DNA from 2 places in the Geobacillus zalihae genome. Region 2 is predicted to be linked to the other one. Evidence: a T-box and tRNA genes for the amino acid it is inferred to sense, from the RefSeq annotation. Region 2 holds a T-box; the other holds one or more tRNA genes.

Region 1 (14,736 bases), 510 kb from region 2:
ATCGGCAATTTAACGATTTGGAGCAACCGCATCCCGATCAAAGTCAACGGGAAAACGGTCGGCGCCATCGCCATTTTCCAAGACCGGACGGAAGTGAAGAGACTCGCCGAAGAACTGACGGGCGTCAAGGCGTTTGTCCACGCCTTGCGCGTGCAAAATCATGAATACATGAATAAGCTTCATACGATCGCCGGCCTCATCCAGCTCGGCCATATCGAAAAGGCGCTCGAGTACGTCTTCCAAGTCACGGAGGAACAAGCAGAACTGACACAGTTTTTAAGCCGCAACATTAAGGACGAAAGCATTTCTGGATTGCTCTTAAGCAAAATCCGCCGCGGCAAGGAGCTCGGCATCCGCGTGACCATCGATCGGCACAGCCGGCTGCACCGCTTTCCGCCGCATCTCGATCACCATGATTTTGTTGTTCTCCTTGGCAATTTAATTGAAAACGCCTTCGACGCGTTCCGTGATGTAACCGACCGGGAAAAAGAAATTTACATCAGCATCGAACAAAATGAAGACATTTGTTCCCTCTCGGTCGAAGACAACGGCCAAGGCATTGCCCGTGAGCATATCAACCGCATTTTTGATGAAGGCTTTTCAACCAAAGGGGAGAGCGGTCGAGGCATCGGCTTGTATTTGGTGAAGCAAATTGTGGAAAAGGGAAACGGGCGCATCGATGTGCAGTCGGAAAAGGGGAAAGGAACGGTGTTTACGGTGACCTTTGACATGTGAGGTCCATTTAGGCAACGGCGGCCGCGAAAGACACCCCCGTCGAGACGAAGGAGGAAAAGGCTATGTATCGCGTGTTGTTGATCGAGGATGACCCGATGGTGCAAGAAGTGAATCGGCAAATGATTGAACAAGTCGACGGCTTCACCGTCATCGGCCTCGCTGGAAACGGTGAAGAAGGACTCCGCCTCATCGACGAGCTGCACCCGGATTTAGCAATGATCGATATTTACATGCCGCAGCTGGACGGCCTTGAAACATTAAAACAAATCCGCGCCCGCGGCCATGAAGTCGATATCATCGCCATTACCGCGGCGAGCGACATTGAAACGGTGCGCCGCGTCCTGCAAAACGGCGCCTTCGATTACATTGTGAAACCGTTCAAATTTGAACGGCTCAAACAGGCGTTGGAAAATTATCGGACGTTCCGCCGGTCGCTTGCGGAAAAGGAATCGCTCACCCAGGTGGAACTCGATGCCCTAAGGCGGGCGGCTGAACAACCGGCCGGACCGTCCTCCGAGCTTCCGAAAGGACTGAATGAGGTCACATTGGAAAAAGTGATCGCCTATTTGCGCGGGCACCGCTTCCCTGTTTCCGCCGAGGAAGTGGCCGAAGGAGTCGGCATCGCCCGCGTCACCGCCCGCCGCTATTTGGAGTACCTTGAGAAAACAGGAAAAGTCGTGCTCGATGTTCAATACGGCGGCGTCGGACGACCAGTGAATCGGTACCATCTGAAAGCAACATAACACGGCGCCGTTTCACTTGGCTTTAAGCTGGTTGTCAGAGACGGAAAGCCAGGCCTTATTATGCCGTATCCCGCACCAGCAACCGGGCAGGCAGCTCTTCCTGTTTTCGCGCCACACGGCCTGTCTCCAGCCAATGGTGAAGAAGGCGGAACGCTCTTTCCCCGAGCGTAAAATGGGGGAGTGCCACGGTTGTAATGCCCAGCATTTCGGCCAATGGATCATTATCAAAACCAATAACGGCAAGCTCATCTGGAATGCGCACCCCGATTCGGCGCGCATGGAGCACGATTCCGGCCGCCACTTGGTCACTCGTCACAAGCAACGCGCTCGGCCTCTCCTCCATCGCGATCCATTGCTCCATAACCCGCTTTCCATCTTCAAGAAATAGACAACCATCGAAAACCCACTGCCGACGAGGAAGGACGCCGACTTCACGCAACACATCCTGGTACGCCCCTGCCCTCGCTTGGCTGTTCGGCCCGGTCATTCTTCCGATGCAATAACCGATGCGCCGGTGCCCCTTTTTGATCAAGTAGCGAAGCGCTTGGACAAACGCTTGGTAGTGATCGATATAGACAGTGAAAAAATCATACCTTTCCACCTGCTCACATAAAACAATGGGACCGTCTTCCTGATAAGCCGCAAACGCTTCCCAGTCCACTTCATGGGAACATACGATCAACCCATCCATTTGCTTCATCCGCAGCCGTTCCAACGCCTCAAGCTCCCTTTCCACCTCATAGTTTGTCTGAAACAAAAGCAACTGGTAACCATAACGAAGCGCCTCTTTGGAAATCCCTTCGATTACAGCGGAAAAATAAGGATGGTGAATGTACGGAAGCATGACCCCGACAATCGCTGTTCTTCCCTTCGCCAAGTGAACGGCTTGAATATTTTTCACATATTGAAGCTTCTGGGCTGCTTCCCAAACTGCCTTCCGCTTTTCCTCGCTCACATACGGATATCCGTTCAATACCCTCGATACAGTGGCCACCGACACACCCGCTTCTTTCGCCAAATCACGGATGTTCGCCACGTTCCCACTTCCCTCCATAAAAGCTCTTGACTTGAAACGCGTTTCATACATTACATTCATCCTGCCATCTAGTTCTAGTATACACGAGGAGGTGACCGCATGCTTTGCGGATTGGCTTCACTCATTCTGCTCGTCGCCGCTGTTTGGGGCGGGGCGCATATCGCCTTGCACGCGAAACAAACAAAAAAATAGGGAAACGAGTCTGTTTGTTTCCACCGTTTCAATTGGTATAATGGGGGGTATATGGAACGTAGGGAGGAATGAACATGATTCGATACTGGAAACTGTTGTTCTCTCTCGCTGTCGCCTCCGTCTTGCTGGTTGGCTGTGGAACGAAAGAGCACGAGACGACACAGGCGGCAAAGGAAGAGCAGACAGCCGACGATCCAAAACCATCGTCTGATGCGCCGTCATCCACAGAACATTCTTCCTCGAAAGAAGCAAAAGAGCAAACATCACCAACCGGGAAAGAGGAAGAGCAATCAACGACAAAAGAAGAGCAATCTGCTGCTTCACAACCGACCGTTTCCTTGTCCTATCAAGAAGGGAAACAAACCATCACGAAAACGGCAACGCTGCAAACGAGCGACAATCAACATTTTTCCCTCTATGTTTTGGAAGGATGGACCCTTGACGCCGAAGAACCGGGCGCCGATGTCTTGCTTCATGGCGACGCATTCGCCCGCATCCGCTTGCTTTCGGAGGGGGAAACAAACTACGAGCAACTAGCGCAAGAACATGCCCAAGCGGTTGACGCCAACGCCGCCCGCCAACAAACGAACGGATTGCCTAAGCCGTTCGCTGATGCCGTTTGGTACACTGCCCAAGCGGACGGTGTCACCGTTCATGTCATCGCCAGCGCCCAACCAACGCCGATGCTATTGACCGTGCACGCTCCAAGCAACGAAGACGTGCTTGGCGCCGTACTCGCCATGGCGGCGACGCTGCAAAAGCAATAACTTATTTTAGGGAGGGCCTCGCCCTCCCGCCTTTCCAAAAAGAAAAACCCTCTTTTCGCCATATGAAGAGGGTCAAACGAGCTGCTTGCTTTCTTCTTTGCGGAAAAATGTTCTCATCGCATGGAACACATCCGATTTTTGCTTCAAAATATAATAGCGGAATTTTTCGTCTTTAATATTGCGATACGCCGACATGAGCGTGGAATGGCGGTTGTACTGGTTGACTTCCCCGTACCCAAACATGTTCGACACTTTCATCAGCTCTTGAACAAGCTTCACGCAACGGGCATTGTCCGATGTCAAGTTGTCGCCGTCGGAGAAGTGGAACGGATAAATGTTGTAGCGCGACGGAGAATACTTCGTTTCGATCAGTTCAAGCGCCTTGCGGTAGGCGGATGAGCAAATCGTCCCGCCGCTTTCCCCTTTCGTGAAAAATTCGTCCTCGCTGACAACTTTCGCTTCCGTATGGTGGGCGATAAAGGCGATCTCAACGGTTTCATATTTCGTGCGCAAAAAGCGCGTCATCCAGAAGAAAAAGCTGCGTGCCATATATTTTTCCCACATGCCCATCGATCCGCTTGTGTCCATCATCGCCAAGACGACCGCCTTCGATTCTGGCTTGACGACTTCGTTCCACGTTTTAAACTTCAAATCTTCGCGGTAAATCGGATAAAAACCTGGTTTGCCATTCATGGCATTGCGCTTGAAGGCAGCGAGCATCGTCCGCTTCTTATCGATGTTCCCCATCAGTCCGGTGCGGCGGATGTCATTAAATTCGATATGTTGAGTTACATTTTGATCCAGCTCTTTTCGTTGCAAGTTGGGCAGCTCCAGTTGGCTAAAGAACGCTTCCTCAATCTCCATCAGTGACACTTCAGCTTCGTAATAATCTTGGCCCGGCAAATCGCCAGCCCCTTGGCCTTTTCCTGGCCCTTGCCCCTCCCCGCTTCCGTCTCGGGCCACGACATCGCCGACTTGGCTGTCTCCGTTTCCTTGGCCGACGTGTTTGTTTTTCTCATAATTGTAGCGGATTTTGTATTCATCGAGCGAGCGGATCGGAATTTTAATCACATCGCGCCCGTTGGACATGATAATGCTTTCTTCCGTAATTAAGTCGGGCAAATTGTTTTTGATCGCTTCCTTCACTTTTTCTTGATGGCGCTTTTGATCATCATATCCTTTGCGGTGGAGGGACCAGTCTTCTTTCGATACAACAAAATTCCCCTTCATGTTTTCCCCTCCTTTGAAAAAATCATTTTCACACTTTTCGCTTTCCCGCATATACTTATGTTGGCGTCATCAAAACGGGCCATCACGATGCCAAGTTGGTTTATTTTATCGTATGCAAAAATTCAAAATAATTGACCAATGAATGAGGAAAATAGAAAAGTAGACAAGCCCGATTATCAGCTTCGCGCCCTCTTGTTCGCTTCCTTTTAGCGAAGCTCGCTGCGTCGTCTTCGCTCGACCCTCCCTGTGCAACTCGGTCAGACAGGGGAGGAGGATAAAAAAAGCATGCCTCAGCGCTTGAGGCATGCCTAGCGGTTCAACAAGCTGCCGACATAACGGAGCAATTCATTGGCTGACGTGGAGTTGTACCCGTATTCATCAATGAGGCGGGCGACGACTTCGTTAATTTTTTTCAACTGCTGCTCATCCGGTGTTTTCGTCGACGTTGTAATTTTGACAATGTCCTTTAAATCCGCAAACAATTTCTTCTGGATCGCTTCCCGCAACCGTTCATGTGAATTATAATCAAACCGCTGTCCTTTTCGTGCATATGCCGAAATGCGAATTAAAATTTCTTCGCGAAACGCTTTTTTCGCATTTTCGGAAATGCCGATTTGTTCCTCGATCGAGCGCATCAGCTTTTCATCCGGATTCATTTCCTCACCCGTAAGCGGATCGCGCAGTTTCGTCTTGTTGCAGTACGCCTCGACGTTGTCCAAATAGTTATCCATCAACGTTTTCGCTGACTCTTCATACGAATAGACGAACGCCTTTTGCACTTCTTGTTTTGCGATTTCATCATACTCCTTGCGCACGAGCGAAATGAAATTCAAATACCGCTCGCGGTCTTCCTTCGTGATCGACGGATGCTGATCCAATCCTTCTTTCAACGAACGAAGCACGTCAAGCGCATTGATCGACGGCACTCCTTTGCGGATGATGCAGGCAGAAATGCGGTTGATGACATAGCGTGGGTCGATGCCGCTCATCCCCTCATCCGGATGCTCCTTTTTCAGCTCCTCCACATCGACCTCGCTGAATCCTTCAATCATTTCGCCATCATACAAGCGCATTTTCTTCAATAAATCCACATCCGGCCGCTTCGATTCTTTCAGCCGCGTCAAAATCGTAAACATAGCCGCAATCCGCAGCGTGTGCGGGGCGATATGCACGTCGGCGACGTCGCTTTCGCGGATCATTTTTTCATAAATGCGCTCTTCTTCCGAGACGCGCAAGTTGTACGGAATCGGCATGACGATGATACGCGAATGGAGCGCCTCGTTCTTTTTGTTGGCAATGAACGACCGATATTCCGTTTCGTTCGTATGCGCGATGATCAATTCATCGGCGCTGATTAAAGCAAACCGCCCAGCCTTGAAATTGCCTTCTTGCGTCAGCGACAGCAAATGCCAAAGAAATTTTTCATCGCACTTTAACATCTCTTGAAATTCCATAATCCCGCGGTTGGCTTTGTTCAGCTCGCCGTCAAACCGATACGCGCGCGGGTCAGACTCGGAACCGTATTCCGCGATCGTTGAAAAATCAATGCTTCCCGTTAAATCGGCGATGTCTTGCGATTTTGGGTCAGACGGACTGAACGTCCCGATGCCGACGCGGCGGTTTTCCGAGAAGAAAATACGCTCCACCAGCACGTCTTCAATGCGTCCGCCGTACTCTTTCTCAAGCCGCATCATATTGAGCGGCGACAGCTCACCTTCAATGCGAATGCCGTACTCACGGTAAAAATCGTCGCGCAAATGGTGAGGAATGAGGTGAAGCGGGTCTTCATGCATCGGGCACCCTTTAATCGCATAAACGGCTCCGCGCTCCGTTTTGGAGTACTCCTCAAGCCCGCGCTTCAGGAGCGTTACCAACGTCGACTTCCCGCCGCCGACCGGCCCCATCAGCAGCAAAATCCGTTTCCGCACATCAAGCCGCTTCGCCGCCGGGTGGAAATATTCCTCAACGAGCCGCTCAAGCGCCTCCTCAAGCCCGAACAGGTGCTGGCTGAAAAACTTATATCGTTTCCGCCCATTCACCTCTTCGACCCCAGCATCTTTGATCATATTATAAACACGCGAATGAGCCGACTGGGCCACCCACGGCTTTTCTTTTAAAATCTTTAAATACTCGGCAAACGTTCCTTCCCATTTCAACTTTTCTTCTTCTTCCCGATACCGGGCGATTTTTTGCAAAATATCCATAAAGGACCTCCTCACCCTTGGATGTCTAACAGCAAGATTATTACAATTTATGCGAGGATGTCCCGTATCATTCGCCGCAAAAAAAATTTTGTCTCCTAACAACCAGCTGCGGTCATTCACATGCTTGGCCATATTCGCTATAATAAAGAGGGAAACGCCTGCCACTTTCATTATGAAGGAGGAACAAACGATGCGCACGTTGCTTGTGCTAGGGGTTATCATTGCGTTTTTGACGGCCATTTTCACCGCTGGCTATGAAGACAAACCAGGCGTCAGACAATAAGACCAAAAAAACGACCTCCAGAGCGAAGGTCGTTTTTTTGTTTATGACAACCCATAAAACCGTTGTTGGCGCAACGCTTCGTACACTAAAATGGCCGCCGTGTTCGACAAGTTTAACGAGCGCACTTTGTCATTCATCGGGATGCGAAGGCAACGATCCATATTGGCCTCAAGCAGCTCCTTCGGCAATCCGGTCGTTTCACGGCCGAACACAAAGAAAATATGTTTTTCTGTATCGCTGAAATCAAACGAATCATAATACCGGCGCCCGAATTTCGTAATGAAATAAAACTCCCCTTCCGGAAAGCGGGCGAATAGTTCGTCAAGCGAGTCATAATACGAAATATTGACATACGGCCAATAATCAAGCCCGGCGCGCTTTAACATTTTATCATCCGTTGAAAACCCAAGCGGACGAATCAAGTGAAGCGCCGTATCCGTAGCCGCGCATGTGCGGGCGATATTCCCGGTATTAGCCGGAATTTCTGGTTGGTACAGTACTACATGGAGCGGCATTTCGTTCACCTCAGCAACATCGTTTATTTGCGGTCAATGATGTGAAAAAATTTATACCGAATGTTTGGCGTATAGGCGCTTGAATCTTCATACGACCAGTAACGCATGCGGCTGTTTGTCGTATGGGCGTTCACAAGCGGCATCCCGTTCTGATCTTTCGCCACCACAATCGTTGAGTGGTCGAAGCGTCCGTCCCCTTGAAAATCATAACAGATGACATCGCCTGCCATCAATTGCTCCGGCTCCGCCACTTCCACCGCCTGCAAGCCGATGCGCGACCCGCTCAAATACCAACGAAAAGCATGGGCCACAGCCCAGCTGTAACTCCAACTTCCGTTTTGACACCACCATCCCCTCGCACGGTTCGGATAGCCCGTCATCGGCGCCCCGCCTGCATACAAGCATTGAGAGACAAAATTCGTGCAATCCACCGGAAACGACGGAAACACCGGGTTATGCCGATTCCACCACGTTTCCGCATACCGCACCGCCCGGGCGCGGTCATACTGGTAAGAAAGACGCTCCCCCGTCCATTGCTCTCGTTCGACGCGCGGCGCCTCCATATACCCCCCCAACCGGTTGATCGGTTCATCAGCTACAAGCTCACCGCGAACAAAACAGGCGCATCGCTCCTCAACCTGTTCTTCTATATATAGTGAACCCCTTTGCTTAATTAAAAATTGATGGTGGGCAATATACATCACTTTCGCTTCCCGCTCGATGGTCTGCCTGCCGATAATTTGTCCCCGGATCGTGCAACGGACGATCTCCGCACCGCGCTTTTGGCAAAGCCGTTGCTTTCTTGCCGCCTCTTCGCTTCGGATATTGCTTTCCGACACAAACGAGCGGGCTCGCTCATCCAACCACGCGCGCAACTGTTTTTTCATGCTGCTTTCCACCACTTTCGTTTTTGTTACTACCTTATGTGGGGAAGCTGCGTTTTTTTCCCTATTCCTTTGCCTCAGCCAACAGTTTCAGTCCTTTTTCAATCTCAGCGATCACATCGGCATCCGCCTCCGTTTGCCGCGCGGCCTCCAAATAAGGCTTAGCGCTTGGATCCCCGATTTTCCCGAGCGCCCACGCCGCCGTCCCGCGGATGACTGGACGGCTATCCTCTTTCAACAAACGCAGTAAGTGCGGCACCGCGGTTTGGTCTTTGTAATGGGCGAGCGCCAGAATGGCATTGCGCTGAATCGGCTTTTTCCCACGCCATGAACCCGCCATGGCCCCAAATGTTTCTTTAAATTCACGGTTGCTCATCTGAAGCAGCGGGATGAGTTTCGGCTTTACCGCTTCCGGATCCGGCTCGAATTCTGGATGCAAATGAAAGTCTTTCCCCTTATTTTCCGGGCAGACTTGCTGGCATGTATCGCAGCCGTACAGCCGGTTCCCGATTTTCTCCCGAAACTCGTCGGCCAAAAAGCCTTTCGTTTGCGTTAAAAAGGAAAGGCACCGCTGTGCGTTCAGTTGTCCCCCTTGTACAAGCGCCCCGGTCGGGCAGGCATCAATGCATTTCGTGCACGTGCCGCATCGGTTTTCAACCGGTTCATCAGGGGGAAATGGAATATTCGTAATCATTTCTCCCAAATACACATACGATCCAAACTCCGGTGTAATAATAGAGCAGTTCTTGCCGCTCCAACCGATCCCTGCCCGTTCCGCCACCGCCCGATCGGCGAGCTCTCCGGTATCCACCATCGAGCGAACGCGGGCATGGGGCACTTTGGCCAGCAAAAACTCCTCGAGCTGCTGCAAACGTTCCCGCAACACATCGTGGTAGTCCTTTCCCCATGAAGCGCGGCAAAAAACGCCGCGCCGTTCCGTCTTTGTCCCCCGCGGCGCATTTTTCATTTTGGACGGATAGGCAAGAGCAATGGCAATGATCGATTTTGCTTCCGGAAGAAGCAATGAAGGATTCGTCCGTTTCTCAATATCTGGTTCCTCAAAACCGGACTGATAGCCGAGCTCCTGCTGGCGGCGCAGCCGTTCCTTTAATTCAACAAACGGATCAGCGCTCGCAAATCCGATTTTATCAATGCCGATTGACCGACTATACTCAATGACTTCCCGCTTTAATGCCATAACATCCATCGTTTTCCCTCCTTTCGTCATATATGATAAAATGAAATCCGAGGTGATCAAGATGAAATTCGTGATATCAGAACAACTAAAGCAACGCCTTCCTTCTGGTAAATTCGGCGTCATCCGCTATCATCATATCGAGGTCAGCGATTCACCGCAAATGTTAAGGGGGCGGCTTGAGCTGTTTCAAGAATCTCTTTACATCGAGCTGCAGGAAAAGTCGATTGCCGACATTCCTGAGATGGTCGAATGGCGCCGTACTTTCAAACAAATCGGAACGGACCCAAGCCGCTATCGACCGTCAAGTGAAAGCCTGTACCGACGCATCCAGAAAAAAAGCTTCATTTCGCCTATCCATTCAGCGGCAGACATAAACAACTTTTTTTCACTCTATTATAAAATTCCACTCGGCATCTATGATCTAGACCGCATCAACGGGACAGTGACGCTCACGATCGGCACGGAACAAGATGAATACATCGCGTTAAACGGCCGCACAGTCAACTTTGCCAACAAACTCGTCAGCAAAGATGAACGAGGGCCGTTTGGCAGTCCGATCGTCGATTCGGAGCGGACCGCCGTGACGAGAGAAACGAAAAACGCTTTGCAAATCGTTTACTTTCTCCCATCAACGCCAGAAGAAACCGCCAAGCGCCAGCTTCAAGCCATCCAAACGATGTTTGTGCAAATTCATGGCGGCGAAGCCGACGCCCAATTGTTCGTTTGATCTTCTCCCCCCACTTTCCTGCCGTTGGAAACGGGGGACTCCCTCCCTACTTGAACGCTCTCCCACCTACGCTCACGCGTGGAAGTGGGGGGCTTCTCGGTTTAGGGTGATAAATAAAAAAACGCAATGCCTCGTTCTTTAACGAAACGAAACACTGCGTTGTCCCCAAGCATCATAACATAATTTTAAAGCTAACGAGAGACATTATAACAGACTTCCACACGCATCGCAAGAAAAAAACGCAAAAATCGACAAAAGAAATTGTACAAAAGGGCACCAGAATCTCTGGTGCCAGCAACCAGTGACCCGTACGGGATTCGAACCCGTGTTACCGCCGTGAAAGGGCGGTGTCTTAACCACTTGACCAACGGGCCATTATGGCGGAGAAGGCGGGATTTGAACCCGCGCGCCGCAAAACTGCGACCTAACGGTTTAGCAAACCGTCCCCTTCAGCCACTTGGGTACTTCTCCGTAACATGGCTCCGCAAGTAGGATTCGAACCTACGACCTACCGGTTAACAGCCGGTTGCTCTACCGCTGAGCTATTGCGGAATGATGAATAACTATATGTTATGCACATCTTCCAAATGTGCTCGTTGCCTCTTCCTCTGCCAGCTAATTCAAGGAAGCGAGATGCGTCGAGGCAACTCGCAGCGAATTCGAAGATGTGAAGCTCGTCGCTCCGCTTTTGCTGTGGAACGATGGGGCATTGTTCGCCCATTATTATAGCGAATAGCCAAAAAACATTCAATGGAAAATAATGGGCCTAAGTGGACTTGAACCACCGACCTCACGCTTATCAGGCGTGCGCTCTGACCAGCTGAGCTATAGGCCCGTCAAAAGCGGGTGATGGGAATCGAACCCACGACATCAGCTTGGAAGGCTGAGGTTTTACCACTAAACTACACCCGCATATCATTTAGTTGAACATCCGCCACGCTGCTTCCATGCCCCTTCCTCTACCAGCTGATTCATAGAAGCCAGATGCGTCGGGGCAACTCGAAGCAGATTCGATGATGCAGATGCTCGTGGCTGAGGTTTTACCACTAAACTACACACGCATATCATTTGGAGTCAACATCTGCCACGCTCTTCCATGCCTCTTCCTCTGCAAGCTAATTCGAGGAAGCTGGATGCGTCGAGGCAACTCGAAGCTAATTCAATGATGCGAATGCTCGTGGCTGAGGTTTTACCACTAAACTACACACGCAAATATAGAATATAATGAAAAGGGCGACTAGTGGGAATCGAACCCACGCATGCCAGAGCCACAATCTGGTGCGTTAACCACTTCGCCATAGTCGCCTCGATCTGGTGCCGGCTGCAGGACTTGAACCCGCAACCTACTGATTACAAGTCAGTTGCTCTACCAATTGAGCTAAGCCGGCACATTTAAAATTAGCTAGTGATTCATGTTGTCTGCCTGGTTGTGCCTCTTCCTCTTCAAGCTCATTCAAGGAAGCCTTGTGCGTCGAGGCAACTCGCAGCCAATTCGATGATGCCGATGCTCGTCTCTACCAATTGAGCTAAGCCGGCATGATTTTAAAGTGCATGGCGGAGGAGGAGGGATTCGAACCCCCGCGCGCCTTGCGGCGCCTCTCGGTTTTCAAGACCGACCCCTTCAACCACTTGGGTACTCCTCCAAAAAAGCAACAATAATAATGGTGGACCTTGTAGGACTCGAACCTACGACCGGACGGTTATGAGCCGTCTGCTCTAACCAGCTGAGCTAAAGGTCCGATAATGGTGGCGGTGGAGGGGATCGAACCCCCGACCTCACGGGTATGAACCGTACGCTCTAGCCAGCTGAGCTACACCGCCAAATTTAAGTCAAAAGGTGGAGCCTATCGGGATCGAACCGATGACCTCCTGCTTGCAAAGCAGGCGCTCTCCCAGCTGAGCTAAGGCCCCATGATAAATCGGGAAGACAGGATTTGAACCTGCGACCTCACGGACCCGAACCGTGTGCTCTACCAAGCTGAGCTACTTCCCGACAAAACGCGCTCGAGAGGATTCGAACCCCTAACCTTCTGATCCGTAGTCAGATGCTCTATCCAATTGAGCTACGAGCGCACAAGTGCCGAGGGCCGGACTCGAACCGGCACGGTAGTTACCTACCCCAGGATTTTAAGTCCTGTGCGTCTGCCAATTCCGCCACCCCGGCGGAAGTGGAGCGGAAGACGGGGCTCGAACCCGCGACCCCCACCTTGGCAAGGTGGTGTTCTACCGCTGAACTACTTCCGCAAGACGATGAGCCATGGAGGACTCGAACCTCCGACCCTCTGATTAAAAGTCAGATGCTCTACCTACTGAGCTAATGGCTCACGAGTTGGATAACACTCTAGGATAGTGATGTCCCTTCCTCTACAAGCATATTCAAGGAAGCAAGATGCGTCGGGACAACTCGAAGCGAACTCGATGATGCAAAGCTCGTTGCTCTACCTACTGAGCTAATGGCTCATGGTTAGGACAACACTCTAGGTACTACCTAGCTCTACCTGCCTCTTCCTCTGCCAGCTAATTCAAGGAAGCCTTGTGCGTCGAGGCAACTCGCAGCCAATTCGATGATGCCGATGCTCGTCTCTACCAATTGAGCTAAGCCGGCACATTTAAAATTAGCTAGTGATTCATGTTGTCTGCCTGGTTGTGCCTCTTCCTCTTCAAGCTCATTCAAGGAAGCCTTGTGCGTCGAGGCAACTCGCAGCCAATTCGATGATGCCGATGCTCGTCTCTACCAATTGAGCTAAGCCGGCACATTTAAAATTAGCTAGTGATTCATGTTGTCTGCCTGGTTGTGCCTCTTCCTCTTCAAGCTCATTCAAGGAAGCCTCGTGCGTCGAGGCAACTCGCAACAGATTCGACGATGCGAGTGCTCGTGGCTACCCATTGAACTAAGCCGGGGTGGTTTGAACATCTGACATGTCTGTGAACTACTCCCACTTAGCTTTGCATGAAGCAGGAATCTTCTTTCGGAACTATGATAAAAATGGTGGCTCGGGACGGAATCGAACCGCCGACACAAGGATTTTCAGTCCTTTGCTCTACCGACTGAGCTACCGAGCCGTATTATATTTTTCACACTGCCTATTGATACCGCTTTGTGCCTCTTCCTCTGCCAGCGGATTCGACGATGCTGGATGCGTCGAGGCAACTCGAAGCGAATTCGATGAAGCAGATGCTCGTCTCTACCGACTGAGCTACCGAGCCTTATCTTATTTTTCCCTTGTTCGTTGATGATTTTTGTGTCCCTTCCTCTACTAGCCCATTCGAAGAAGCCAGATGCGTCGGGACAACTCGCAGCAGATTCGACGATGCGGATGCTCGTCTCTACCGACTGAGCTACCGAGCCATATTTTTTCATCTTTCACAATTTTGAAAGAATGGCGGTCCCGACGGGACTCGAACCCGCGATCTCCTGCGTGACAGGCAGGCATGTTAACCACTACACTACGGGACCAATTTTGGTTGCGGGGGCAGGATTTGAACCTGCGACCTTCGGGTTATGAGCCCGACGAGCTACCGGACTGCTCCACCCCGCGGCGATAAGAAAGTAAATTAATTTGCACAATGCTCTTATCGTTGTTGTTCGTCGCCTCTTCCTCTACAAGCTGATTCAAAGATGCCAGATGCGTCGAGGCAACTGGAAGCGGATTCGTTGAAGCAAAGGCTCTTTGCTCCACCCCACGATGATGAGAAAGCAAGTCAGCTTTTATATTAAGATGGTGGAGGATGACGGGATCGAACCGCCGACCCCTTGCTTGTAAGGCAAGTGCTCTCCCAGCTGAGCTAATCCTCCACGAAATTGCCTAGCAGCGACCTACTCTTGCAGGGGCGCTGGCCCCAACTACCATCGGCGCTGGAGGGCTTAACTTCCGTGTTCGGGATGGGAACGGGTGTTTCCCCTCCGCCATAGCCACTAGGCAACAATGGACAAGTCTTATTATAAGGAAAGTTGACCTGTTGTCAAGACTTTTTCATTCCCTCAAAACTAGATAACCGTGCTCAGGAAGAAGCCGCTCGCCTGCGCTTTTCGCATTGTCCAGCTCCGGCTCGCCGCCGCTCGGGGTCAAATAACCTTCGCCTTCGGGATGTGAACATCCCTGCAGGCGAAGAACATTTGCCCGTCGCGGCGACCCGCTCGCCTGCGCTTTTCACTGTCTAGTTCCGGCCGCCATCGGCTCGCGACGCTTCGGTCCTGCTGCGGCGGCGACAGCCTCCTCGC
Region 2 (14,736 bases):
AGGGGTGCTCTTTGGGGTGAAGAGCCCTGAAGAGCCGCAGTGAAAAGGCCCAAGCGACTGTTTATCAAAAACACAGGTCTCTGCGAAGCCGAAAGGCGACGTATAGGGGCTGACACCTGCCCGGTGCTGGAAGGTTAAGGGGAGCGCTTAGCGGAAGCGAAGGTGCGAACCGAAGCCCCAGTAAACGGCGGCCGTAACTATAACGGTCCTAAGGTAGCGAAATTCCTTGTCGGGTAAGTTCCGACCCGCACGAAAGGTGTAACGACTTGGGCGCTGTCTCAACGAGAGACCCGGTGAAATTATACTACCTGTGAAGATGCAGGTTACCCGCGACAGGACGGAAAGACCCCGTGGAGCTTTACTGCAGCCTGATATGGAATTTTGGTATCGCTTGTACAGGATAGGTGGGAGCCTGGGAAGCCGGAGCGCCAGCTTCGGTGGAGGCGGCGGTGGGATACCACCCTGGCGGTATTGAAATTCTAACCCGCACCCCTTAACGGGGTGGGAGACAGTGTCAGGTGGGCAGTTTGACTGGGGCGGTCGCCTCCCAAAAGGTAACGGAGGCGCCCAAAGGTTCCCTCAGAATGGTTGGAAATCATTCGGAGAGTGCAAAGGCACAAGGGAGCTTGACTGCGAGACGGACAGGTCGAGCAGGGACGAAAGTCGGGCTTAGTGATCCGGTGGTTCCGCATGGAAGGGCCATCGCTCAACGGATAAAAGCTACCCCGGGGATAACAGGCTGATCTCCCCCAAGAGTCCACATCGACGGGGAGGTTTGGCACCTCGATGTCGGCTCATCGCATCCTGGGGCTGTAGTCGGTCCCAAGGGTTGGGCTGTTCGCCCATTAAAGCGGTACGCGAGCTGGGTTCAGAACGTCGTGAGACAGTTCGGTCCCTATCCGTCGCGGGCGGAGGAAATTTGAGAGGAGCTGTCCTTAGTACGAGAGGACCGGGATGGACGCACCGCTGGTGTACCAGTTGTCCCGCCAGGGGCACCGCTGGGTAGCTATGTGCGGACGGGATAAGCGCTGAAAGCATCTAAGCGTGAAGCCCCCCTCAAGATGAGATTTCCCACCGCGTTAGGCGGGTAAGATCCCTCGAAGATGACGAGGTCGATAGGTCCGAGGTGGAAGCGTGGCGACACGTGGAGCTGACGGATACTAATCGATCGAGGGCTTGACCTATGAGCGGCTTCTTCCAACGGTTATCTAGTTTTGAGGGAATGAACATCCTGTTGACAAATCCAACAGGATGGATATAATAATTACTGTCCAAGATGATAACCATTGCCTAGTGGCTATGGCGGAGGGGAAACACCCGTTCCCATCCCGAACACGGAAGTTAAGCCCTCCAGCGCCGATGGTAGTTGGGGCCAGCGCCCCTGCAAGAGTAGGTCGCTGCTAGGCGAAAATCCCCTGCTGTATATACAGCAGGGGATTTTTGATTTGATTCAACCCAAAAATTTCCGCATTAAGTATTCATGAAGCAGCAACGGCACTTTTTCCGCCGACACGGAGAGAAACTCAAGAATAAAAGTGTATGCCTTGCTTGGGTAAGAATGGAGAAGCTCGCTCCACCATTCCGTCTCATAGCGCGAAATCATGCTCAAGTTATACAGCAACAAGTAATGGGCGTGTATTTCTGGAAGCGAGAATGTTTTCTCTTTCTTGACTGGAATTCGGAGTGTACCGTCAAGATGGAATAAAAACGGACCTTCTCCGGCCGGCGACAGCGGCGATTCTATATGAAAATACAGAAATTCTCCTTCTTCTTTGGCGAACGAAAGCCGCTTTCCTTGTCCTTCTTCACAGAGATATTGGACAAAGCGGGACAACGACATATGGTAGTGGTCCAAAATCACTTTTGGGATGGCGAGCATCGGCGGCGAAGCAGTATGTACAACAGGCAAGGATAACGGTTTTTTTCGCCCGCTTAGAAGAAAAAACGTTTCATGCAACTCGCCAATTCGTTGCAACAGCGTGCCCATGCGAAATTTTTCCCCAGCTTCTTGTTTCACATGAAACATTTTTTCAGAAAAATGTGCGAATAAACCGTTTTTTTGTATTTTCACTTCATCATCTAAAAATTCGTAGCCCTGTTTTTTTCGTTTTCTTGCTGATACACCATGGGCCAAGACCGATGTTGATTCCGGGTAGTCGGGGTCGACAGTGAGCAGGCATGCTTTTAAGAGCTGCACCATGCCGTAAAACAAGAGAACCGGCTTGATGGACAGCGGCGCCTGCTGGGCAGCGGCGTAAAAGTTTTGCCCGTGTTCCAGATAATATAAAAATGGGTAACAGTTTGCATAACTGCGTTGGACGGCGTCATCCCGCTGCAGCTGTTGATAGCATTGCCGCAAAAATTGCTGCGCAGTATCGGCCGAGCGGAAAACAGAAAGGCGAAACAGTTGACCGTGATTTCCGAACATTTTTACCCCCCTTACATAGAATTGTCTTGAAATAACTGAAAAGTTGGACATTTTCTTGATTCCTTGACAGTAGTTTAACCAGTTGTTAAGCTACTAATAATATTTCCGGACAAGGGGGAGAAAACATGTGGGAAGCGAAATTCGCCAAGGAAGGATTGACGTTTGATGATGTTCTTCTCATCCCAGCGAAGTCGGACGTATTGCCGCGCGATGTTGATGTAACCACGAAGTTGAGCGATACGCTGCAGTTGAACATCCCGATTCTCAGCGCTGGGATGGATACGGTCACCGAAGCGGAGATGGCAATTGCGATGGCGCGTCAGGGAGGCCTTGGCATCATTCACAAAAATATGTCGATCGAACAGCAGGCCGAGCAGGTCGACAAGGTGAAACGGTCGGAACGAGGCGTCATTACGGACCCGTTTTTCCTAACGCCGGATCATCAAGTGTATGATGCAGAACACTTAATGAGTAAATATCGGATCTCGGGGGTGCCGATCGTCAACAACCCCGAGGAGCAAAAATTGGTCGGCATTATTACGAACCGTGACTTGCGTTTCATTCAAGACTATTCGATTAAAATTTCCGAGGTAATGACGAAGGAAAACTTGATCACTGCTCCGGTGGGGACAACGTTGGAGGAAGCAGAGAAAATTTTGCAGCGACACAAGGTCGAAAAACTGCCTCTTGTTGATGAAAACGGTGTGCTGAAGGGATTAATTACGATCAAGGATATTGAAAAGGTCATTGAGTTCCCGAATTCAGCGAAAGATGCGAAAGGGAGGCTGATTGTCGGGGCGGCCGTCGGGGTGACGGCGGACACGATGATTCGCGTCAAAAAGCTTGTTGAGGCAGGGGTTGATGTCATTGTCGTTGACACGGCGCACGGCCATTCGAAAGGCGTCCTAGAGACGGTGGCCAACATCCGACGCCAATACCCGGACTTGAACATCATCGCCGGCAATGTCGCGACAGCTGAAGGGACGCGCGACTTGATTGAGGCTGGGGCGAACATTATTAAAGTCGGAATCGGTCCGGGGTCCATCTGCACGACCCGGGTTGTCGCCGGGGTTGGTGTGCCGCAAATTACGGCGATCTACGACTGTGCGACTGAGGCGCGCAAACATGGCGTCCCGATCATCGCTGACGGCGGGATCAAATATTCCGGCGACATTGTGAAGGCGATCGCGGCTGGGGCGCATGCGGTTATGCTCGGCAGCTTGCTTGCTGGTGTTTCCGAAAGCCCGGGTGAGACGGAAATTTATCAAGGCCGCCGCTTCAAGGTGTACCGGGGCATGGGATCGGTCGCAGCCATGGAGCGCGGCAGCAAAGACCGCTATTTTCAAGAAGATGCGAAAAAGTTTGTCCCGGAAGGCATCGAGGGACGCGTTCCATACAAAGGGCCGCTTGCCGACACGATTTATCAGCTTGTCGGTGGGTTGCGCGCCGGCATGGGCTATTGTGGAACCCGCAATTTGGAAGAGCTGCGCGAAAAAACGCAGTTTATCCGCATGACGAGCGCGGGGCTCCGTGAAAGCCATCCGCATGACGTGCAAATTACGAAAGAAGCGCCGAACTACTCTGCTTTTTGATCGGAGTTGCGCCGATCGGCTCAACTGTGACGGAGACATGTCCTCCGTCTATTTTTTTGGCCGACGGTATGTTACAATAACGGTTGTGTGAGGAGGGTGTCATTGTGAGGAGGAGAAAACAAAACTGGTTGTTTTGGTTGCTGTCGATTTGCCTTTGTTTAACGTTTGGTCCGTTTCAACAGACGGTGAAGGCGGAAAGCGCCCCGCTTGACATCCGGGCGGACGCTGCGATTTTAGTGGATGCACAAACGGGAAGAATTTTGTATGAAAAAAATATCGATACGGTGCTTGGGATTGCCAGCATGACGAAAATGATGACCGAGTATTTGCTTCTTGACGCCATTAAGGCGAAGCGCGTCAAATGGGATCAAATGTACACGCCAAGCGATTACGTGTACCGGCTGTCGCAAGACCGGGCGCTGTCCAATGTCCCGTTGCGAAAAGATGGCAAGTATACGGTGCGTGAGCTGTACGAGGCAATGGCCATTTATTCGGCGAACGGGGCAACGGTCGCGATTGCTGAGATCATCGCTGGATCGGAGAAAAATTTTGTGAAAATGATGAACGACAAAGCGAAAGAGCTTGGGCTGAAAGATTATAAGTTTGTCAATGCCACAGGGTTGAGCAATAAGGATTTAAAAGGATTCCATCCAGAAGAGACAAGCACAAATGAGGAAAACGTCATGTCCGCACGTGCGATGGCGATGCTTGCCTACCGGTTGCTGAAAGATCATCCCGAAGTGCTGAAAACAGCGAGCATTCCTCATAAAGTATTCCGGGAAGGAACAAAAGATGAAATCAAAATGGACAACTGGAATTGGATGCTGCCTGGGCTTGTGTACGGATACGAAGGTGTAGACGGGTTGAAAACCGGCTATACGGAATTTGCCGGCAACTGTTTCACCGGGACGGCGAAACGAAACGGCGTCCGCTTGATTTCGGTTGTCATGAACGCGAAAGATGCGAGTGGGAAAACAACAAAAGAGGCGCGCTTTAAAGAGACAGAAAAACTATTTAACTACGGATTCAACCAATACTCCCTCGAGACGCTTTATCCAAAAGGGTACCAGCTGAAAGGAAAAGAAACACTTCCGGTCGTGAAAGGGAAAGAAAAAGAGGTTCGTGTCGCGACAGGAAAGAATCTGGATCTGCTTGTGAAAAACGGCGAGGAAAAACAATACAAACCTGTATATGTGTTGGACAAGAAAAAAATGACAAAAGAAGGAAAGCTAGTCGCCCCTTTGAAAAAAGGGGAAACGGTTGGATATATGACGCTCGAATATAAAGGGGACGACTCCCTTGCCTTCTTAAGCCCAGACATGCAAAAAAACATCCGTGTGCCGCTTGTCACAACAGCTGAAGTCGAAAAAGCCAATTGGTTTGTTCTTTCGATGCGCGCGGTCGGCGGACTGTTTGTTGATTTATGGACAAGCGTCGCCAAAACAGTGAAAGGCTGGCTGTAGAATCGACTCCCCTTGATGGGGAGCTTTTTTCCATTGTGATTTTTGTAAAAATTGAGGTAAAATAAAACAGTGGAATCGTCCTTTTGCATGCCTCGCAAAGCATAAGGATTAGGAATAGGGGGAATCAACGTTGGCATTGACAGGTACGGACCGCGTCAAACGCGGCATGGCGGAAATGCAAAAAGGCGGCGTCATCATGGACGTCGTGAACGCAGAACAGGCGAAAATCGCTGAAGCGGCAGGGGCTGTCGCGGTTATGGCGCTCGAGCGCGTCCCGGCGGACATTCGCGCCGCTGGCGGTGTCGCGCGCATGGCCGACCCGACGGTGATCGAAGAAGTGATGAAGGCCGTTTCGATCCCAGTCATGGCGAAAGTGCGGATCGGTCACTATGTTGAGGCGCGTGTCTTAGAGGCGCTTGGTGTCGACTACATTGACGAAAGCGAAGTATTAACGCCGGCTGATGAGGAATTCCATATTGACAAACGGCAGTTTACCGTTCCATTTGTGTGCGGTTGCCGCGATTTAGGGGAAGCGGCGCGCCGCATTGCAGAAGGGGCATCGATGTTGCGGACGAAAGGAGAGCCGGGGACAGGCAACATTGTTGAGGCCGTGCGCCATATGCGCAAAGTGAACGCGCAAATTCGCAAAGTCGTCAACATGAGCGAAGATGAGCTTGTCGCTGAGGCGAAACAGCTCGGGGCTCCGGTTGAGGTGCTGCGCGAGATCAAGCGGCTTGGCCGCCTGCCGGTCGTCAACTTTGCCGCCGGCGGTGTCGCGACACCGGCTGACGCTGCCTTGATGATGCACTTGGGTGCGGACGGTGTCTTTGTTGGGTCTGGCATTTTCAAATCGGAAAATCCGGAAAAATACGCGCGCGCGATCGTAGAGGCGACGACTCATTACGAAGACTATGAATTGATCGCACACTTGTCGAAAGGATTGGGCGGCGCGATGCGCGGCATCGATATCGCGACATTGTTGCCGGAGCACCGGATGCAAGAACGCGGCTGGTAAGCTAAATAAAGGAGCAAAGCAACGATGAAAATAGGTGTACTTGGACTGCAAGGAGCTGTGCGGGAGCATGTTCGCGCCATTGAGGCGTGCGGCGCCGAGGCGGTCATCGTGAAAAAGCCGGAGCAGCTTGAAGGGTTGGACGGTCTTGTGCTGCCGGGCGGCGAAAGCACGACGATGCGGCGGCTCATCGACCGCTATGGGCTGATGGAGCCGCTCAAGCAATTTGCCGCTGCCGGCAAGCCGATGTTCGGTACGTGCGCCGGGCTCATTTTGCTGGCGAAGCGAATTGTCGGCTATGACGAGCCACATTTAGGATTAATGGACATTACAGTCGAGCGGAACTCGTTCGGTCGGCAGCGGGAAAGCTTTGAGGCGGAGCTGTCGATTAAGGGTGTCGGCGACGGGTTTGTCGGCGTCTTCATCCGTGCTCCGCACATTGTCGAGGTCGGCGACGGGGTCGATGTCCTCGCGACATACAATGACCGCATTGTCGCGGCCCGGCAAGGCCAGTTTCTTGGTTGCTCGTTCCATCCAGAGCTGACCGACGATCATCGATTGATGCAATACTTTCTCAACATGGTCAAAGAAGCGAAAATGACGTCAAGCCTTAAGTAAAGTGATCAAGCGAAAGCGATGAGAGGAACAAGCAGCAGACCCCCTTTCTTTCAGAGAGCCGGTGGGTGGTGCAAACCGGCAGGGAGCTCCTGTGAATCCATCCTCGAGCAAAACGTTGAACGCCAAAGCGGGTCAGTAGGCGTTTTCGGCAGCCGCCGTGAACGGCAAAAAGGGAAGGCATCGCAAGCCTTCAATAAGGGTGGCACCGCGGGGTCGCTCCCGTCCCTTTTGGGGACGGGGGCTTTTTTATGTATAATATTGAATGGAAAAGGAGGTAAAAGCCATGCTGGATGTGAAAATATTGCGCGCCCAGTTTGAAGAAGTGAAAGAAAAACTAATGCAGCGCGGCGGAGATTTGGCGAACATCGACCGGTTTGAACAGTTGGACAAAGAACGCCGCCGTTTGATTGCTGAGGTGGAAGAGCTAAAAAGCAAACGCAATGATGTGTCGCAGCAAATTGCCGCCCTTAAGCGCGAGAAAAAGGATGCGGAGCCGCTGATCGTCCAAATGCGCGAAGTCGGCGACCGCATTAAGCAAATGGATGAGCACATTCGCCAACTGGAAGAGGAACTCAACGCCCTGTTGTTATCGATTCCAAATATTCCGCATGAATCCGTACCGGTCGGCCAGTCGGAAGAGGACAATGTCGAAGTGCGGAGATGGGGGGAGCCGCGTTCGTTTTCCTTTGAGCCGAAGCCGCATTGGGAAATCGCCGATCGGCTCGGTTTGCTCGACTTTGAGCGAGCCGCCAAAGTGGCGGGAAGCCGATTTGTCTTTTATAAAGGGTTAGGAGCGCGGCTTGAGCGGGCGCTCATCAACTTTATGCTTGACATCCATCTCGATGAATTCGGTTACGAAGAAGTGTTGCCGCCATATTTAGTGAACCGGGCGAGCATGATCGGAACCGGACAGTTGCCGAAATTTGCCGAGGATGCGTTCCATTTGGACAGCGAAGATTATTTCCTCATTCCGACCGCTGAGGTGCCGGTGACGAACCTGCATCGCGACGAAATTTTGGCCGCAGATGATTTGCCGATTTACTATGCGGCCTACAGCGCCTGCTTCCGCGCGGAAGCCGGGTCGGCCGGCCGCGACACGAGAGGGCTGATCCGCCAGCATCAGTTCAATAAAGTCGAGCTGGTAAAATTCGTAAAGCCGGAGGACTCGTACGATGAATTGGAAAAGCTGACGCGCCAGGCAGAGACGATTTTGCAACGGCTCGGGCTTCCGTACCGCGTTGTCGCCTTGTGCACCGGAGACCTTGGATTCTCGGCGGCGAAAACGTACGATATTGAAGTTTGGCTGCCAAGTTACGGAACGTACCGGGAAATTTCGTCGTGCAGCAACTTTGAGGCGTTTCAAGCGCGCCGTGCCAACATCCGCTTCCGTCGCGATCCAAAAGCGAAACCGGAGTACGTGCATACATTAAACGGTTCGGGGCTAGCCATTGGGCGGACGGTCGCCGCCATTTTGGAAAACTACCAGCAAGAAGACGGCTCGGTCATCGTTCCGGAAGCGCTTCGTCCTTACATGGGGAATCGGGACGTCATTCGCTGAAAAAAGGTGCTTGAGGCAAATCGTTGGTTGACTTTTCCCGACTGCCGTGTTATAGTGAATGACGTTGGCAATGAGGAACAAGAAATCTTGTTCTTGGCCAAGACGATGATGAAGAGGACTGACGCGCATAAGAGGAGATTGTCATCTGAAACGGCTGACCGCCGAAAGCCGTTTCCCATCATAAAAAAACCCGCCGTTGACCGGCGGGTTTTTTATGCCTTTATTTTTTTACAACAGTAAATTGATCAGCGATCAGCAGCCAGTTTTGTGGAAAATCAATGCCAAGTTTCCAATAGCTGACCCCGCGCAAACCAAGTTCCTTCACGAGATTAAATTTTGCTTGAATGGAGCGGGCGTCCTCGAACCATACTTCATGCTCGCGTCCGTTTTCGTCGCGATAGCGAAAATGCGGTGCCTGCGCCTCCGTATCGTATTCGATGGCAACGTTATACTTTGCGGCGAGGGCGATGGCTTGCTGCGGGCTGAGGGCCTGGGCGTACGGGCCGCCGGGTACATATGGCAGCGTCCAGTCGTAGCCATACAAGTTTTGCCCCATCAAAATTTTTCCGGCTGGCATTTCAGAGATGGCGTACTCGAGAACGCGGCGGACCGGACCGATCGGGGACACCGGCATCGGCGGCCCGCCGCTGTAGCCCCATTCATACGTCATGATCACGACAAAGTCGACAATTTGTCCATGGGCGCAGTAGTCGTGTGCTTCGTACCAACGTCCGCGCTGGGTCGCGCTCGTTTTCGGCGCCAAGGCGGTCGACATCATCCACCCTTCTCGTGCAAACCGCCGTTTCGCTTTGCGCAAAAACGCATTATACGCCTCACGGTCTTCCGGGCGCAAATATTCAAAATCAAAATGGATGTCGCGGAAGCCATACCGTCTAGCGGTCGCGACAATGTTGTCGAGCAGACGATTTTGCAGCGTTTCGTTTGTTAACATAAGCGCGCCGAGCTCGTCGCTGAACTGCCCGTTTTCAATGTTGGCGACAACCATAACGAGCGTGACGCGGTTGGCGCGGGCAATATCCGGAAAGTCGTCAAGCGGCGGCTCTTGCAATGTCGCGTCGCGTCGGATCGCAAAATAAAAAGGACTCAAATAAGTCAAATACGGAGCGGCTTCGCGAGCGCTCGCCTCCAGCGCTGGGCTGACAGTCGCGCCGCGCGGTTCAATATAGGCGTTAAACTCCGCTCTTCGCTTGGCGCCGGGCGGTATATAAAGCCGCTGCCCGACCTTAAGCGGAGCGTTTAAGGAGAGGCGATTCACTTCGGCAAGCCGCTGCATCGGAATCGAAAATCGGCGTGCAATCGACCATAACGTTTCGCCGCGCTGCACCCAGTAAAAACGACCGACGATCGGGATCACGAGCGCCTGGCCGACAACGAGTTTATCAGGGTTTGGAAGCTTGTTGGCCCGGACAATTTCTTCCGCCGTGGTCCCGTATGCCTCAGCAATTCCACTTAACGTTTGTCCACTCTGCACTACGTGGATTTGCATACTTGACCTCCTAGTTGCGTCTTTATTCTCCATATTCTATGATGAAAAGAAAGGAGAAATGACCGTTTGTGTGAAGGGGTATACGATGAACACCGACGAGTACTACATGCGATTGGCAATGGAAGAAGCAAAAAAAGCGGAGCAGATCGGCGAAGTGCCGATCGGCGCTGTCATCGTTCAAGACGGCCGCGTCATCGCCCGCGCTCATAATTTGCGGGAAACCGAACAACGCGCCATCGCTCATGCAGAAATTTTGGCAATCGATGAAGCATGCCGGGCAACCGGTTCATGGCGGCTTGAGCGGGCGACGTTGTACGTAACGCTTGAGCCGTGCGCCATGTGCGCAGGCGCCATTGTTCTTTCCCGCATCGAACGGGTTGTATTTGGCGCGTTTGACCCAAAGGGAGGGTGCGCTGGGACATTGATGAACTTATTGCAGGAAAGCCGATTTAACCATCAGGTTAAGGTGGTAAGCGGGGTGCTTGCTGACGAGTGCGGTTCGCTGTTGAGCCAATTTTTTCGACGATTGCGCGAACAAAAGAGAAATGTTGGCGGGAGTGCCAACGAAAATTCCGTCGATTGACATTGCATTTTTTCCGCTAACGAGCTATACTGATAGTGCCGTGCTAAGCGGGGAGGTAGCGGTGCCCTGTACTCGCAATCCGCTCTAGCGAGGCTGAATTCCTTCTCGAGGTTAGTCTGTTGCGAGGCCTGTCTCAAGCAAGTGGTGTTGACGTCTGGGTCCCGCGCAATGGGATTCCGTGAACCCTGTCAGGTCCGGAAGGAAGCAGCAGTAAGCGGATGCTCCCATGTGCCGCGGGGACGCCTGGGCTGAGCTAACTGCTTGAGCAACGCTCGGGGCAGCTAATCGACAGAAGGTGCACGGCCTTACATAGCGATAGGGAACAAAACCCACTCATGGCGAGTGGGTTTTTTGTTATTTCAAATTGCAATAGGAAGTTATATAATAGATAGGACGAGAGAAAGAGGAGGGCCGTTTTCCGTGGCATACCAAGCGTTATATCGCGTGTTTCGGCCGCAGCGCTTTGCGGACATGGTCGGCCAAGAACACGTGACCAAGACGTTGCAAAGCGCCCTGCTTCAACATAAAATATCGCACGCTTACTTATTTTCCGGCCCGCGCGGTACAGGAAAAACGAGCGCAGCGAAAATTTTCGCCAAGGCGGTCAACTGTGAACAGGCGCCAGCGGCGGAGCCATGCAATGAGTGTCCAGCTTGCCTCGGCATTACGAATGGAACGGTTCCCGATGTGCTGGAAATTGACGCTGCTTCCAACAACCGCGTCGATGAAATTCGTGATATCCGTGAGAAGGTGAAATTTGCGCCGACGTCGGCCCGCTACAAAGTGTATATCATCGACGAGGTGCATATGCTGTCGATCGGTGCGTTTAACGCGCTGTTGAAAACGTTGGAGGAGCCGCCGAAACACGTCATTTTCATTTTGGCCACGACCGAGCCGCACAAAATTCCGGCGACGATCATTTCCCGCTGCCAACGGTTCGATTTTCGCCGCATCCCGCTTCCGGCGATCGTTTCACGGCTAAAGTATGTCGCAAGCGCCCAAGGTGTCGAGGCGTCCGATGAGGCATTGTCCGCCATCGCCCGTGCTGCAGACGGGGGGATGCGCGATGCGCTCAGCTTGCTTGATCAAGCCATTTCGTTCAGCGACGGGAAACTTCGGCTCGACGACGTGCTGGCGATGACCGGGGCTGCATCATTTGCCGCCTTATCGAGCTTCATCGAAGCCATCCACCGCAAAGATACAGCGGCGGTTCTTCAGCAGTTGGAAACGATGATGGCGCAAGGGAAAGATCCGCATCGTTTGGTTGAAGACTTGATTTTGTACTATCGCGATTTATTGCTGTACAAAACCGCTCCCTATGTGGAGGGAGCGATTCAAATTGCTGTCGTTGACGAAGCGTTCACTTCACTGTCGGAAATGATTCCGGTTTCCAATTTATACGAGGCCATCGAGTTGCTGAACAAAAGCCAGCAAGAGATGAAGTGGACAAACCACCCGCGCCTTCTGTTGGAAGTGGCGCTTGTGAAACTTTGCCATCCATCAGCCGCCGCCCCGTCGCTGTCGGCTTCCGAGTTGGAACCGTTGATAAAGCGGATTGAAACGCTGGAGGCGGAATTGCGGCGCCTGAAGGAACAACCGCCTGCCCCTCCGTCGACCGCCGCGCCGGTGAAAAAACTGTCCAAACCGATGAAAACGGGGGGATATAAAGCCCCGGTTGGCCGCATTTACGAGCTGTTGAAACAGGCGACGCATGAAGATTTAGCTTTGGTGAAAGGATGCTGGGCGGATGTGCTCGACACGTTGAAACGGCAGCATAAAGTGTCGCACGCTGCCTTGCTGCAAGAGAGCGAGCCGGTTGCAGCGAGCGCCTCAGCGTTTGTATTAAAATTCAAATACGAAATCCACTGCAAAATGGCGACCGATCCCACAAGTTCGGTCAAAGAAAACGTCGAAGCGATTTTGTTTGAGCTGACAAACCGCCGCTTTGAAATGGTAGCCATTCCGGAGGGAGAATGGGGAAAAATAAGAGAAGAGTTCATCCGCAATAAGGACGCCATGGTGGAAAAAAGCGAAGAAGATCCGTTAATCGCCGAAGCGAAGCGGCTGTTTGGCGAAGAGCTGATCGAAATTAAAGAATAAACCGTTTAAAGGAGGATGCCAAGATGATGCGTGGCGGAATGGGCAATATGCAAAAAATGTTAAAACAAATGCAAAAAATGCAAAAAGAAATGCAAAAAGCGCAGGAAGAGTTGGCGGAAAAAACGGTGGAAGGCACGGCGGGCGGAGGCATGGTGACCGTTGTCGCTAACGGTCATAAACAAATTTTGGAAGTAAAAATTAAAGAGGAAGTCGTCGACCCAGACGATATTGAAATGCTGCAAGATTTGATTTTGGCAGCGACAAACGATGCGTTGAAAAAAGCGGATGAGTTGGCTAATGAAATGATGGGGCAGTTTACGAAAGGACTTAACATTCCAGGGTTGTTCTAGGGGGGGCGTATGCATTATCCAGAACCGCTATCGAAGTTGATTGACAGTTTTATGAAACTGCCCGGCATCGGCCCGAAAACGGCTGCCCGCCTTGCATTTCATGTGCTGGCGATGAAAGAAGACACCGTGCTTGAGTTTGCCAAAGCGCTCGTTGATGTCAAGCGGCATATTCATTATTGCACGATTTGCGGACATATTACAGATACAGACCCTTGCTACATCTGCAAAGACGAGCGGCGCGACCGGACGACGATTTGCGTTGTTCAGGATCCGAAAGATGTCATCGCCATGGAGAGGATGAAAGAATACAATGGCCTGTACCACGTGTTGCACGGGGCCATCTCGCCGATGGAAGGCATCGGACCGGAAGATATTAAAATCGCCGAGCTGCTCACGCGATTGCAGGATGAGACGGTCCAAGAGGTGATTTTAGCGACCGACCCGAACATCGAGGGAGAGGCAACGGCGATGTACATCTCCCGCCTGTTGAAGCCGACAGGAATCAAAGTCACCCGCATCGCCCATGGCTTGCCGGTCGGCGGCGACTTGGAGTATGCGGACGAAGTGACGTTATCAAAGGCGTTGGAAGGGCGCCGTGAGCTATAGAGAGAAAGAAGGTGGGGATCGGTTTGTTATGGCGGCGAAAGGGGAAACTAAAGAGACAATTTGATGAGAAGTTAATGGCTGAACTACAAAAGGCTAGAACTGAATGGCTTGAGCAGAAACAACTCATCGAAAAAAGCGTCGATCCGTCTCCGGAGGTGCTGAGCGCATTGCAACTCGCTGAGGCCAAATATTTTTTCCTCCTCCGCGAAGCGAAGCACCGCCGCATCACACTTAAGGAAGTGCGTTAACTTCCTTATTTTTTTGTTCTTTTTTCCCCTGTTTCTCATACGTTGGTAGTACAAGCGTGCAAAAAGGGGGTTCAAACGTTGGAGCCGAAAGTCGTCATTACCGTGTTGCTAGCGCTTATCGCCGTTTTGCTTATCGTCGGCGCCCGTCTCAAAGCGCTTCGCCTGATCGGCTACGCTGCTATCCGCCTGATCGTCGGGGCGCTCGCGCTGTTTGTCATCAACGCCATCGGCGGGCATTTTAACATCCATATTCCGATTAACCTCGTCACCTCAATCGTTTGCGGATTTCTTGGCCTCCCTGGAGCGGCAGCGTTAATCGTGATTGACCGATATATTTTGTAGGCATCATTATTCAAGATGCCTTTAATTTTTTTGTTTAAAAGTTATTGACTTTTATATGACAATGCATTATATTAATTAATGTCGCTGTTCATGAAAGATATGTTGACAGCAAATTAAATGATATGTATAATGATAAAAGTGTGCAAGATAAACAAGTTCCTTGAAAACTAAACAAAACGCAAGCGTCATAAGAAAAGCGGAGGCCGCTTTGGCCGAAGCTGGACAATCCGAAAAGCCAATCAACTTTCTTTGGAGAGTTTGATCCTGGCTCAGGACGAACGCTGGCGGCGTGCCTAATACATGCAAGTCGAGCGGACCGGATCGGAGCT

Evidence for each region. A T-box is a leader RNA that pairs with one kind of tRNA and senses whether it is charged. The one in region 2 lies ahead of serS (serine--tRNA ligase), so its partner is inferred to be a tRNA-Ser.
Region 1: it encodes a tRNA-Ser, which carries the amino acid that the T-box ahead of serS (serine--tRNA ligase) is inferred to sense. The anticodon was not compared.

The regions. Positions count from the first base shown of each region.
Region 1 is NZ_CP129217.1:523,416-538,151, reverse strand. It holds gene QWV57_RS02780 (ATP-binding protein) at 1-735, shown strand, start outside; gene QWV57_RS02775 (response regulator) at 798-1,478, shown strand; gene QWV57_RS02770 (LacI family DNA-binding transcriptional regulator) at 1,537-2,514, opposite strand; gene QWV57_RS02765 (DUF8580 domain-containing lipoprotein) at 2,781-3,473, shown strand; gene yhbH (sporulation protein YhbH) at 3,546-4,703, opposite strand; gene QWV57_RS02755 (PrkA family serine protein kinase) at 5,012-6,907, opposite strand; gene trmL (tRNA (uridine(34)/cytosine(34)/5-carboxymethylaminomethyluridine(34)-2'-O)-methyltransferase TrmL) at 7,232-7,705, opposite strand; gene QWV57_RS02745 (amidase domain-containing protein) at 7,729-8,592, opposite strand; gene queG (tRNA epoxyqueuosine(34) reductase QueG) at 8,654-9,796, opposite strand; gene QWV57_RS02735 (B3/B4 domain-containing protein) at 9,849-10,514, shown strand; tRNA gene QWV57_RS02730 (tRNA-Glu) at 10,817-10,888, opposite strand; tRNA gene QWV57_RS02725 (tRNA-Ser) at 10,893-10,985, opposite strand; tRNA gene QWV57_RS02720 (tRNA-Asn) at 10,992-11,066, opposite strand; tRNA gene QWV57_RS02715 (tRNA-Ile) at 11,276-11,349, opposite strand; tRNA gene QWV57_RS02710 (tRNA-Gly) at 11,356-11,426, opposite strand; tRNA gene QWV57_RS02705 (tRNA-His) at 11,747-11,819, opposite strand; tRNA gene QWV57_RS02700 (tRNA-Thr) at 11,827-11,902, opposite strand; tRNA gene QWV57_RS02695 (tRNA-Ser) at 12,067-12,157, opposite strand; tRNA gene QWV57_RS02690 (tRNA-Ile) at 12,177-12,253, opposite strand; tRNA gene QWV57_RS02685 (tRNA-Met) at 12,259-12,335, opposite strand; tRNA gene QWV57_RS02680 (tRNA-Ala) at 12,353-12,425, opposite strand; tRNA gene QWV57_RS02675 (tRNA-Pro) at 12,434-12,507, opposite strand; tRNA gene QWV57_RS02670 (tRNA-Arg) at 12,514-12,587, opposite strand; tRNA gene QWV57_RS02665 (tRNA-Leu) at 12,593-12,678, opposite strand; tRNA gene QWV57_RS02660 (tRNA-Gly) at 12,684-12,758, opposite strand; tRNA gene QWV57_RS02655 (tRNA-Lys) at 12,766-12,838, opposite strand; gene QWV57_RS02650 (hypothetical protein) at 13,181-13,336, opposite strand; tRNA gene QWV57_RS02645 (tRNA-Phe) at 13,502-13,577, opposite strand; tRNA gene QWV57_RS02640 (tRNA-Asp) at 13,896-13,971, opposite strand; tRNA gene QWV57_RS02635 (tRNA-Met) at 13,977-14,053, opposite strand; tRNA gene QWV57_RS02630 (tRNA-Val) at 14,235-14,310, opposite strand; rRNA gene rrf (5S ribosomal RNA) at 14,319-14,435, opposite strand.
Region 2 is NZ_CP129217.1:13,590-28,325, forward strand. It holds rRNA gene QWV57_RS00055 (23S ribosomal RNA) at 1-1,184, shown strand, start outside; rRNA gene rrf (5S ribosomal RNA) at 1,290-1,406, shown strand; gene QWV57_RS00065 (YaaC family protein) at 1,451-2,428, opposite strand; gene guaB (IMP dehydrogenase) at 2,554-4,020, shown strand; gene QWV57_RS00075 (serine hydrolase) at 4,125-5,483, shown strand; gene pdxS (pyridoxal 5'-phosphate synthase lyase subunit PdxS) at 5,614-6,498, shown strand; gene pdxT (pyridoxal 5'-phosphate synthase glutaminase subunit PdxT) at 6,523-7,113, shown strand; T-box leader at 7,123-7,343, shown strand; gene serS (serine--tRNA ligase) at 7,397-8,671, shown strand; gene QWV57_RS00095 (glycoside hydrolase family 18 protein) at 8,892-10,178, opposite strand; gene tadA (tRNA adenosine(34) deaminase TadA) at 10,264-10,761, shown strand; RNA gene ffs (signal recognition particle sRNA large type) at 10,800-11,064, shown strand; gene dnaX (DNA polymerase III subunit gamma/tau) at 11,182-12,861, shown strand; gene QWV57_RS00115 (YbaB/EbfC family nucleoid-associated protein) at 12,888-13,211, shown strand; gene recR (recombination mediator RecR) at 13,221-13,817, shown strand; gene QWV57_RS00125 (YaaL family protein) at 13,841-14,065, shown strand; gene QWV57_RS00130 (pro-sigmaK processing inhibitor BofA family protein) at 14,144-14,407, shown strand; rRNA gene QWV57_RS00135 (16S ribosomal RNA) at 14,654-14,736, shown strand, end outside.